2 regions of the Arthrobacter sp. MDT2-3 genome follow, and region 2 is predicted to be linked to the other one. Evidence: predicted binding sites of a transcription regulator. Region 2 holds the regulator's gene; the other holds the start of a gene.
What was found. The regulator LexA, encoded in region 2, represses DNA repair genes until DNA is damaged. The targets are predictions, from matches to a motif close to TCGAACANNTGTTCGA.
Positions count from the first base shown of each region.

Region 1 (5,940 bases), on a different contig from region 2:
CAACGCGGTCTCCTTTGGCGGGGACGGAATCGGCCTCACCTCAACGGTGCTGCACGACCTCCAGGGCCCCTTCGGCAGGGCGGAGCAGATCCTGACCGTGCGCAGGACGTGACGGCTGCGCCGGCGTGACTCCATGCGGGACGTTAAGTCCGGCCCGGGCCGGGTTCAGCCCCGGCCTTGGAAGACAAGCCATCCGGCGAGGGTGGACAGCCCGGTCAGAGCAGCGCCCCAGAGCATGTCCACCACAATCAGCTGCAACGGCCACACCTTGAGTGTTGCCGCGTTGGTCAGGTCGTACGTGGCGTAGGCGAAGGCACCCAGCGCCGCACCGTAGCCCAATGCCGTAAGCCAGCTGCCGCCGTCGATCGCGGGCCGGAGGGCAAAGAACACAATTCCGGCGATGTAAATGACGTAGAAGGCAACCGCGTACCCTAGGTTTGGCTTGTCCGCCAGCAGATCGCCGATGTGGCTCCGGTAGAACGGGTTCATCAGCTTGAGCCAGACGGCGTCAATTACTGCGAATGCTGCGGCGACAACGAGGAATTGCAAGATGACCATAGGGGAGCTTAGCAACATGCATCACGCCGGACCGGGACCCCGCACGCTGACAGTAGTGCGGCAGGAGACGTCGCTGGGCGCCGCCCGTGACCTGGAATTTGGCCTGGAGCTCCTGGCTAAGGCAAGGACGGGGGACATCGGCCCCATGTTGCGGCTGTACCGCCCTGCCCCCACGGTGGCATTCGGGCAGCGGGACACCCGGCTGCCTGGCTTCGAAGCAGCAGCCCAGGCCTGCCGTGACAACGGTTTCGAACCGCTGGTCCGCAGGGCGGGAGGGCGCGCTGCTGCCTACCACCAGGGAACCCTCGTGGTGGACCACATCGAACCGGACGCAGATTCCATTGCAGGATCGAAAAGCCGGTTCGGATATTTTGGTGAGCTGTTCGCTGAAACGCTGCGCAGCATAGGAGTGCACGCGGCCGTGGGTGAGATCCCGGGTGAGTACTGCCCCGGGGAATACAGTGTGCACGGCACGGACCGGACAACCGGCTCCCGGATCAAGCTGGTGGGCACTGCCCAGCGCGTGGTGGCAGGAGGCTGGCTATTCAGCTCCGTCATCGTAGTGGAAAACTCCGCCCCCATCCGCAAGGTCCTCACCGACAGTTACGCAGCATTGGGGCTGGAGTGGGACCCCGCCACGGCCGGAGCCGTCAATGATCTAGTGCCGGGAGTGGACGTCGCAGCGGTGGAGGACGCGCTGCTGGCAACCTATGCGGGCCATGCCACCCTCACGAGCGCTGCCTTCAGCAGCCTGGGGGCATGACCGGGCGGGTATGGCAGGTACACAAAACGGGACCAGCACCGAAATGCTGGTCCCGTTCTGGTTATCACACGCCTCCGACGGCGGGTGCCTGGGCTGCCGGCCCTTTGGCCGGCTTCCCGGCTACGCTGCGAGGCGGTTCTTGACCTCGGCAGCGGAAGGGTTGGTAGCCGCGGTGCCGTCCGGGAACAGGACCGTGGGCACCGTGCGGTTGCCGCCGTTCAGCTGCTCCACCAGTTCTGCCGTACCGTCCACTTCCTCGATGTTGATCTCGGTGTAGCCTATGCCCTGCGCGTCCAGCTGCTTCTTCAGCCGGTTGCAGTAGCCGCACCAGGTGGTGGAAAACATGGTGATGGTGCCGGTTTCGGGGGTGAAGTCCACGGATTTCTCCTACGTGTCGCTTACGGGTTCATTCCTGACAACGGTAACGTGCAGTCCGCTATTCCCGGCAACTGCGCCCCTGGCCGCCCCCGGATGACAGCTCCTGCCGCCGATGGCATGCTGGAGCCATGTGTGGACGCTATGTGATGGCACGTGCCGTGGGGGACCTCCTGGCTGAGTTCGACGCCGAGCTTGAGGAGGAGGTGGCCATCCCGCCGTCGTGGAATGTCGCGCCAACTGATGACGTTCCCATCGTCCTGGAGCGGCTGATCGATGAGGGCCCGGAGCGCAAGCAGGTGCGCCAGCTGCACGTGGCGCGGTGGGGACTGGTTCCCTCCTGGGCGAAGGACCCGGGTATCGGCTCGCGGATGATCAACGCCCGGAGTGAATCGGTGCTGGAGAAGCCCGCGTTCCGGAAGGCCATCCAGTCACGCCGGTGCGCTGTGCCCGCAGACGGTTACTACGAATGGAAGCAGGGACCGGGGAAAGGGAAGCAGCCCTACTACGTACATCCGGGCGAGGGCCGTGGCCTGGTTTTTGCCGGGCTCTATGAGTGGTGGAAGGATCCGGCCTGGCCGGCGGGGGAGCCCGGCGGCTGGATGCTGTCCACGTCAATCCTGACGACTGACACCCCACCACCCGGCAGCGAATCAACTGTCTTCGGCAAGCTGACCGCACTGCATGACCGCGTGCCGCTGCCGATGGACAAGTCCACGATGCAGGCCTGGCTCGACCCGGAGGCCGACGACGCCGCGGGGCTGGTTGACCTGGTGCGGTCGCGGGTCAAGGACGTGGCTTCGGACTGGCACGTGGATTCAGTGGGAAGGGACGTGGGCAACGTCCGCAACAACGGCCCTGAACTGATCCGCCCGGTGGAAGCACTTTTCTAGGCGTTACCCATAGCAGCCCGGATGGCTTTGCCGGCGGGCTAAACGGTGACCGACCCGGCGTCATCCACCGTCCACGTGGGGTTGTACGCCACTTCCCAGCGGAAGCCGTCCGGGTCTGCGAAGTAGCCGCTATAGCCGCCCCACGGCTGGGTGATGGGCTCGGCGATGATGTCCGCTCCCGCTGCGGCAGCTTCTGCCATGACCCGGTCAACGTCTCCTGTGCTGGGGAGGTTGTGGCTGAGCGTGATGCAGGGGACGGGGCCCGGCGCGCCGACACCGGCGTCAGCTTGCATCTGGCGGACGTCCCACAGGGACAGCACCAGGCCATGGTTCACCTGGATGAACACCACGTCCCCCGGAAACTCGCGCTTGACGGGCCAGCCAAGGCCGTCCACATAGAAGGAGCGGGACGCCGGGACGCTGCGGACGCCCAGTGAAATGAAGTCGACTCTGGGTTGCATGGTTCGATACTGTCAGAGGATGGCAACAATTCAAGGGAACGATAGAGACGCCCTGGCCGACAAGGAACAGCTCGCTGCCGTCCGGGTTGCCGTTGACGAGGTGGATGACCAGATTGTCACCCTCATTGCACGCCGGGAGCGGCTGATCCGGATCGCCGGAACGCTCAAGGGCGACGACGCCGAGGTCCGTGCGCCTGGCCGCGTGGAGCGGGTCATCGAGCACGTCCGCTCCGCCGCTGAGAAGAAGGCCATCGATCCGGACATCGTGGAGTCCACCTACCGGGCCATGATCTCAGGGTTCATCGAACTCGAACTCCGGGTCCACAAAGAGAACAGCTGAGCGGTTTCTGCCCAGCTGTTAAAGGTTTTCCTCCACCGGAACTCCGGACTGGAATTCCCGGCCGTCCGCTTCGCTGAAGCCGGTCATCACGTGCCCTTTGCCGAGTCCGTTGATTGCTGCGAGCGGGAAGTGGCCGGTGATGGTGTTGCCGGAATGGGTCACGCCTGAAAGATCGTAGTTCTCTTCCGTGCTCTGTTCGTGGTTAAACGAGAAAAAGGCGATTGCCTCCCCGTTCATGAATTCAATGCCCAGCCGCCGCTGCGAGGAGTAGTCCGGGGTGGCAGCCACAAGCCCCACCACGTAGGCACCGGAACCGGGGATGTTGCCGTCGATGTCGAAGGTGGCCACGAGTGTGGAGTCCTGGGCTTTGATGCTGACCTGCTTGAGGAGTGCGTCATGGGTGCTCATGGACCAATCCTGCTCCCTGCCGATCGGTCCGTCCACCCCCGCCTAGGATTTGTCCTGCCGCTGGCTTAGACTGGAAGCATTCGAACACATATTCGAATTCTTCTTGTTTCTTTGGCCTGTCGGGAGGTTCCCATGGCGATGTTCAGCGAATCCGTGGTTGTTGCCTGCAACCCTGACGGCCAGCCCGTGAGCCTTCAATGGGCAGGACGGTCCTATTCCGTCTGCGCTGAACCGGTGCGCTGGTACGAACGCCGCCAGTGGTGGGCGGAAGAAAGCCGTGCCCCGCTGGGGAGCGGGCCCGGGCTTGTTGACCACGAAATTTGGCGGGTCCAGGTGCTCCCGTCCGCTGCAGGTTCCGGCACGGCCAAGGAGCAGGACGAGGCGCTCACCCTTGACCTCACCCGCCATATCCGCAGCGGCCGCTGGCGGCTCCTGCGCATCCACGACGCCTTGCGCCCACGAACAGCATGAGTTTCACCCATCTCCACGTCTCCACCGCATTCAGTGCCCACTATGGCGTTTCCTGGCCTGATGAACTGGCGCAGGCTGCTGCTGCCGACGGCGCAACCGCGCTCGCCTGCACTGACCGCGACGGCCTGTACGGAACCATCAAGCACCTCAAGGCGTGCATGGCCGCAGGTATTGATCCCATCGTCGGGGTGGACCTGGCGGTGTATGACGACGATGGCGATCACCGCACCCAGCTGGCCGGCCGCGTGGTGGTGCTCGCCCGCGGCAACAACAACGGGGCTGGGTACCGTGCTTTGTGCCGGCTGGTGTCAGATGCCCATGCCCGCACCTCGGGAAAATCCGGCGGAACCATTCCAGTGGCAGTGACCAGGGCAGAGCTTGCCTCCCGCACTCTGGACCCCCAGACCCTCAAACCAGTGCTGATGGTGCTCCTTGGGCCGGACTCCGACGTCGGGCGTGCAATGGGCGGCCGCCGGTACCTGCGCCCGCGGACCCTTTTCAAACAATGGCTCGAGGCCATGCCCCGCGGAACAGTGGTGGCCGAGATCGTTTCCCAGCTCAGCGCACCGGGGGCGCCCCTGAGCACCTCGCATGCCGTCCGGATGCTCAAGCTCGCGGCGGAGCACAACGTTCCGGCAATCCTCAGCAACGCCGTCAGGTACTGCGCGGAGGACGGCGCCGCCACCGCTGACGTGCTGGATTCAGCACGGACCCTGAAATCGCTGCCGGAACTGGCCCAGGAACCACTGCTGCAGCCCAACGGCCAGGGCTGGTTGAAGTCCGCCGCCCACATGCTGCAACTGGGCAAGGAAATCATCGCGGCAGCGGGTTACGGTGCCCAGGACCTTAAACAGCTCATGGCGCAGACCGAGGCGCTCGCCGATCTCTGCAGGATAAACCCCGAAACCGACATGGGCTGGAAGCAGCCAGTGGTGCCGGAGGCTTCTGTCATCGGGATCAGCCAGGACCCGCACGTTGAACTGGTGCAGCGCTGCGAGGCGGGAATCGGGCGGCGGTTCCCGGGAATCCACGGCAGCCGGGAAAAGGAAATGCGGAAACGCCTTGACCATGAACTGGGGATCATCCGGAACCTGGGCTTCTCCTCCTACTTCCTCACCGTCGCCGAAGTTTCACGCATGATCCAGGACATGGGGGTAAGGGCAGCGGCCCGCGGGTCGGGAGCTTCCAGCCTGGTGAACTACCTGATCGATGTCAGCCAGGTAAACCCTCTGCAGCATGACCTGATCTTCGAGCGCTTCCTGTCCCGGGATCGCGCCACCCTGCCGGATATCGATATCGATGTCGAAAGCGCCGAACGGCACAACGTCTACCGGCGCATCTTCGAGCGCTTCGGCGCGGAGCGGGTCACGCTGATGAGCATGCAGAACGGTTACCGGGCAAGAGGTGCAGTGCGGGATGCCGGCATGGCATTGGGAATGGATGATGGCGACATTGGGGACATCGCCAAACAGCTATGGCGGTTTTCCGCCCGGAAGTTCCGCGAGGCGCTGCAGGAAAAGCCGGAACTGAGGGAGTTTGCCGGCCGGGTGGAGCAGCGGGAGACCCACGGCAACCAGCAGCTGGACCTGCTGGTGGACCTGACGGAACGCCTTGACCGGCTGCCGCGGCATATTTCAATGCATCCCTGTGGTGTGATCCTGGGGGACGCAA
Region 1 covers NZ_JBNHFS010000008.1:27,278-33,217, reverse strand. Annotated here, with positions in the region: gene AC5RUQ_RS19030 (thioesterase family protein) at 1-112, shown strand, start outside; gene AC5RUQ_RS19025 (DUF2177 family protein) at 166-558, opposite strand; gene AC5RUQ_RS19020 (lipoate--protein ligase family protein) at 575-1,321, shown strand; gene AC5RUQ_RS19015 (mycoredoxin) at 1,442-1,699, opposite strand; gene AC5RUQ_RS19010 (SOS response-associated peptidase) at 1,828-2,589, shown strand; gene AC5RUQ_RS19005 (VOC family protein) at 2,628-3,050, opposite strand; gene AC5RUQ_RS19000 (chorismate mutase) at 3,070-3,390, shown strand; gene AC5RUQ_RS18995 (hypothetical protein) at 3,409-3,798, opposite strand; gene AC5RUQ_RS18990 (DUF6504 family protein) at 3,931-4,269, shown strand; gene AC5RUQ_RS18985 (DNA polymerase III subunit alpha) at 4,266-5,940, shown strand, end outside.
Region 1: AC5RUQ_RS18990 (DUF6504 family protein) is a predicted target of LexA. The motif match lies at 3,879-3,894, and genes of this name have one in related genera.

Region 2 (5,940 bases):
GCCTGGAACGCGTGGTGCTCGCCGGCATCTGGTCGGAGGGAACCCTCGCGGACGCGGAAAACTCGCTGCGTGAGCTCGCCGCCCTCGCCGAAACAGCCGGTTCGGAGGTGCTCGACGGACTCGTGCAGCGCCGTGACAAGCCGGACCCCGGCACGTTCCTGGGTTCAGGCAAGGCGCAGGAACTGAAGGACATCGTGATGTCCACCGGTGCCGATACCGTCGTGGTCGACGCCGAGCTGGCACCGTCCCAGCGCCGTGGCCTTGAAGACATCGTCAAGGTTAAGGTCATTGACCGGACAGGCCTGATCCTGGACATCTTCGCCCAGCATGCCAAGAGCCGGGAAGGCAAGGCGCAGGTGGAGCTCGCGCAGCTCGAGTACCTCCTTCCGCGCCTCCGCGGCTGGGGCGAATCGATGTCCCGCCAGGCCGGTGGCCAGGTGGGTGGCGCAGCGGCCGGCATGGGTTCACGTGGTCCCGGTGAGACGAAGATCGAACTGGACCGCCGAAGGATCCGTACCCGCATGGCCAAGCTGCGGCGCGAGATCGCCGCGATGAAGCCTGCCCGGGAGACGAAACGCGCCAACCGCCGTCGTAATGAGGTGCCCTCCGTGGCAATCGCCGGGTACACCAACGCCGGGAAGTCCTCGCTGTTGAACCGCTTGACCGACGCCGGAGTGCTCGTGGAGAACGCCCTGTTCGCCACCCTTGATCCCACGGTACGCAAGGCGGAAACCGCTGACGGCCTCGGTTACACGCTGGCCGATACTGTCGGTTTTGTCCGTTCGCTGCCCACCCAGCTGGTGGAGGCCTTCCGCTCTACCCTCGAGGAGGTTGCGGACTCGGACCTGATCCTTCACGTCGTGGATGTCTCGCACCCGGACCCGGAGGGCCAGATTGCTGCAGTCCGAAAGGTCTTCAGCGAAGTGGACGCCCGCAAGGTTCCGGAGATCATCGTCCTCAACAAGGCCGACGCCGCCGATCCCTTTGTGGTTGAACGGCTGAAGCAGCGCGAACCGCGCCACGTTGTGGTGTCGGCCCGCACGGGGGAGGGCATCCCCGAGCTGCTGAAGGCGATCAGCGAGGCCATTCCGCGGCCGTCGGTCAAGCTTGAGCTGCTCATTCCGTACGACCGTGGGGACCTGGTCAGCAAGCTGCATGAGTCCGACGCCGAGATCATCAGCGTCGACCACGATGAAGCCGGTACCCGGGCAGTTGTTAAAGTCCGGGAAGGCCTCGCGGCTGAACTGGAATCATTCGTCAGCAATGACTGACCTGGTGGCTGACGAAGCCACAGGCAAGGCCGGCGAGCAGTTCGTGATCGAGCTGCTCGACCGCGCCGTTGCCGGCATGGGCGGGCAAAGCCGCAGTGGACAGCACGAGATGGCCCGGCAGGTGGCCCGGGCGATTGAAACCGGCGACCACCTGCTCGTTCAGGCCGGAACGGGTACGGGCAAGTCGCTGGCGTACCTGATACCGCTGATTGCCCACGCCCTGGAGAGCGACAAGCCTGCCCTGGTGTCCACCGCAACGCTTGCCCTGCAGACACAGATTGTGGGCAGGGACATTCCGCGGCTCCTGAAAACCATCACCCCGGCCCTGGAGCGCCCGGTAAAAGTGGCCTTGGTCAAAGGCCGGTCCAATTACGTCTGCCTGCACAAGCTCGAAGGCGGGTTTCCCTCCGAGGAGCCGGCGGAGGGCCAGTTGTTTTCCCTGGGGGAGGACACCAGCGTCCCGCACTTTGCTGCGGCGGTGGGCGGTCCTGCTTCACAGCTGGGCAAGGAAGTGGTGCGCCTGCGGGAGTGGGCGGAGAAAACCACCACCGGTGACCGCGATGAGCTCCTGCCCGGCGTCACCGACCGTGCATGGCGGCAGGTCTCCGTCACGTCGATGGAATGCCTGGGTGCGCAGAAGTGCCCCATGGCCGCGGAGTGCTTCAGTGAGCTCGCACGGCAGGACGCCGCCGACGCCGACGTTGTGGTCACCAACCATGCCATGCTCGCCGTCAGCGCTTTTGAAGGGCTGGCGGTGCTTCCCGAATACGACGTCGTTGTGGTTGATGAGGCCCACGAACTCCAGGACAGGGTCACGGGCGCCGTCTCGGGGCAGCTGTCGGTGGCCATGGTCCACGCAGCTGCCGCCGGCGCCCGAAAGCACACTGCCATCACGGTCGATGCGCTCAACGCCGCTGCCGCGAACCTTGAAGTTGCCCTGGCGGGAGTTCCCAACGGGTTGCTCCCCAACGGACTGAACGATGAGCAGCTGGACTGCGTGGACCAGCTGCGCGAGGCCTGCCGTGCTGCCTTGTCCGACTCCAAGGGGGACAGCAGTACAACGGCCGACGGCGGGCGGCAGCTCGCGCGCTCCCGGCTGATGCTCATCCTGGAACTCTGCGAACGGCTCCTTGCCGCGCGGGAGAACCGGGAAGTGGTGTGGTTTTCCCGCGCCAGCTCCTTCGACCCCCAGCAGGGATATTCCCAACCGGACGAGACTGCACCCGCGCTGATCAATATTGCCCCGCTATCCGTCGCCGGACGACTGCGGGAGGGGTTGTTCGCGGGGCACACAGTTGTCCTCACCTCCGCAACCCTGGCCATCGGATCCGCGTTTGAGCCCGCAGCTGGTGGCCTGGGGCTGGTGGGCGAGGGTGCGCCGAGCTGGACCGGCGTTGACGTTGGCTCGCCCTTTGACTACCCGAAGCAGGGAATCCTGTACGTGGCCGGGCACCTGCCCAAGCCTGGCCGGGGGGCGTCCCCTGAAGCACTGGAAGAACTGGAGGCCCTGATCCGGGCTTCCAATGGTGGTGCGCTCTGCCTGTTTTCGTCCCGGCGGGCGGCAGAAGAAGCGGCCGACGCGCTCCGGCCAAAGCTGGACATGACCATCCTGTGCCAAGGTGACTCCACCATGACGGCACTGGTGAAACAGTTTGCCGACGAACCCGATACCTGCCTGTTCGGCACCATGTCCCTTTGGCAGGGCGTTGACGTTCCGGGCGGGTCATGCCGCCTCGTGGTCATCGACCGGATTCCCTTTCCCCGGCCCGACGATCCGCTGATGACGGCGCGGTCCCGGGCGGTGGCGCAGGCCGGAGGCAACGGCTTTATGTCCGTTTCTGCCACCCACGCCGCTATCCGGCTCGCTCAGGGAGCGGGACGGCTCATCCGGTCAACGGGGGACAAGGGTGTGGTGGCGGTGCTGGACTCCAGGCTGGCCACCGAACGGTACGCAGGCTTCCTCCGGGGTGCCCTGCCGCCGTTCTGGTCCACAACGGACAGGAAGACAGCCATTGCGGCGCTGGAACGGCTGGCGGGGGAGAACGCCTGAAAGGCTAGAGGGAGCGCAGCACCGAAACAACCTTGCCCATGATGGTGGCATGGTCGCCCAGGATGGGTTCGTACTGCGTGTTCTGCGGCAGCAGCCAGGTGTGGCCGTCGCGCTGGCGGAAGGTTTTCACCGTGGCCTCGTCGTCCAGCAGTGCTGCGACGATGTCTCCGTTGGCTGCGTCCGCCTGGCGGCGGACCACCACCCAGTCACCGTCGCAGATGGCGGCGTCCACCATGGAATCGCCGGCAACCTTGAGCATAAAGAGTTCCCCCTGGCCCACCAGCTGGCGGGGGAGCGCCAGGACGTCCTCCACCACCTGGTCCGCCAGGATTGGACCACCGGCAGCGATCCGGCCTACGAGGGGAACCATGGCAGTGTCCATGGCGGTGGGAAGCGCGGTGACGCTGCCGGTGCCGGCAGGCAGGAGCGCAGCCGGCTCGGCTGTCTGCTTGGGCGAACCCCCGTCCAAGGTGAGTGGCATCAGCACCTCCATGGCGCGCGGCCGCTTCGGGTCACGCCGGAGGTAGCCCAGCTTCTCCAGCTGCGAAAGCTGGTGCGTGACACTGGAGAGGCTCGCGAGGCCTACCGTGTCCCCGATTTCGCGCATTGACGGCGGATAACCGTTGTCATTCACTGAGCGCTGGATGGTCTCGAGGATTTTCTTCTGCCGCGGCGTCAGGCCTTTGGCGGTCTTCTTCGGTTGGGAGGTTGCCCTGCCCCCGGCGGCTGCTGCTGCCATATTCGCCAATGCCTTTCGGTTGCCCCGGGCTCTTCTTGGCCCGGACCTGAAGTTCACGCCGTCATTGTCAGACCCTGCTGATCAACTGTCGAGGTGGTAGTTCCTGTCTTCAAAGCTAGGCCAGCCACATTGCTTTTTCAAACATTTGTTCTAGCGAGTCTCGACATTATTCGTTGATAGGTGCTAAAACAGGAGAAGCAAAGTTCGAATATGTGTTCTATTCGGAGCGTAGCCATTCGAAGACCCAGACCAGCGGGTCTCGGGTAGCGCGGGTCCGGAGCGGAACGTCGGGCAGCACAGTAAAGGTCCAGGAGGGCTATTCATGTCAGCTACATCTGCTTCGCAGGATTCAATTTCGGTGCATCACCTCATGTCCGGGCGGGACAAGCCGCAGGCTGCTCGTCCTCCTGCACCGCTTCCGCCCCTGCGTCTGACGCGGCGCGGAAAGATCGTCCTGATCGGCATCCCCCTGGTGCTGCTTGCCGCCTTGCTGCTCTCCCTGGCGGGCTTCTTCAACTCGCCCGCCAAGGCCTCGGACTCGCCGGCGGACCTGGCTGTGACACCAACCGTCACCGTCACCGTGCAGCCGGGTGAGTCCCTGTGGGCCATTGCAGGAAGCGTTGCACCGGAGCGGGACGCGCGGGACGTTGTGGCAGACATTGTGCAGCTCAACAATCTGACTGCCGGCGCGGTCCTCCCGGGGCAGCAGCTGTTCGTCCCCACCCGGTAGCCGCACGAAGCCTGGAGACGCCGCCCTGGGACTGGAAGCGTCGCCCGGAAAGCGGGCAGGAGTAGCAGCGGGAAAGCCCCTGCAAAGGCTTCGCGGCAGCGGCACGCTGAGCGCGAACAGGAGCCCGTCACATTTTCCGGGGCCCGGCGCTGGCACTAAACTGTTCAGGTGAATGACCAGCTAGAGCGCCTCAACCGGCTACCCCTCCGCAGCAACCTCCGTGGGCTTACTCCCTACGGCGCGCCCCAGCTGGATGTCCCCATCCTCCTCAACGTCAACGAGAACACCCACGGTGTGCCGCAGGACGTTCGTGCGGCCATCAGCGCAGCAGTAACAGAGGCTGCCGCCGGACTCAACCGCTACCCGGACAGGGAGTTCAGTGAGTTGCGGAAGGCCCTGGCGGAATATCTGGGCCACGGGCTGGATGAGTCGAATGTTTGGGCGGCCAACGGCTCCAACGAAGTCCTCCAGCAGATTCTCCAGGCATTCGGCGGCCCCGGCCGCACGGCGCTGGGCTTCCCGCCCACGTACTCCATGTACCCCCTGCTGGCCAGCGGCACGGACACCGAATACATCGTGGGCGAACGGGCTGACGGCTACGGCCTCAGCGCAGAGTCCGCGGCGCTCCAAGTGAAGGAGCTGCAACCCAACATTGTGTTTCTCTGCTCGCCGAACAACCCCACCGGAACCGGCCTGGGGCTCGACGTGGTGGAGGCAGTGTATGAGGCCGGCGAAGCAAGCCAGACCATCGTCATTGTTGATGAGGCCTACCACGAGTTCGCACACGACGGTACGCCCAGCGCCCTGACCCTCCTGCCGGGAAGGGAGCGGCTGATCGTCTCACGGACCATGAGCAAGGCCTTTGCGCTGGCCGGAGCTCGGTTGGGTTACATGGCGGCCGCTCCGGAGGTCACGGATGCACTGCGTCTGGTGCGCCTGCCGTACCACCTCTCCGCCGTAACCCAGGCGACTGCCCTCGCAGCACTCCAGCACCGTGAGGCGCTGCTGGCCGATGTTGAAGACATCAAGAAGCAGCGCGACCGGATCGTGGCTGAACTGATCCGGATGGGCCTCAAGCCCGCTGCTTCCGATTCCAACTTTGTGTTCTTTGGCGGCCTGGAGAACCCCCACGAGGTATGGCAGGAGCTGC
Region 2 covers NZ_JBNHFS010000003.1:35,505-41,444, reverse strand. Annotated here, with positions in the region: gene hflX (GTPase HflX) at 1-1,271, shown strand, start outside; gene AC5RUQ_RS10245 (ATP-dependent DNA helicase) at 1,264-3,321, shown strand; gene lexA (transcriptional repressor LexA) at 3,326-4,060, opposite strand; gene AC5RUQ_RS10235 (LysM peptidoglycan-binding domain-containing protein) at 4,431-4,790, shown strand; gene AC5RUQ_RS10230 (histidinol-phosphate transaminase) at 4,959-5,940, shown strand, end outside.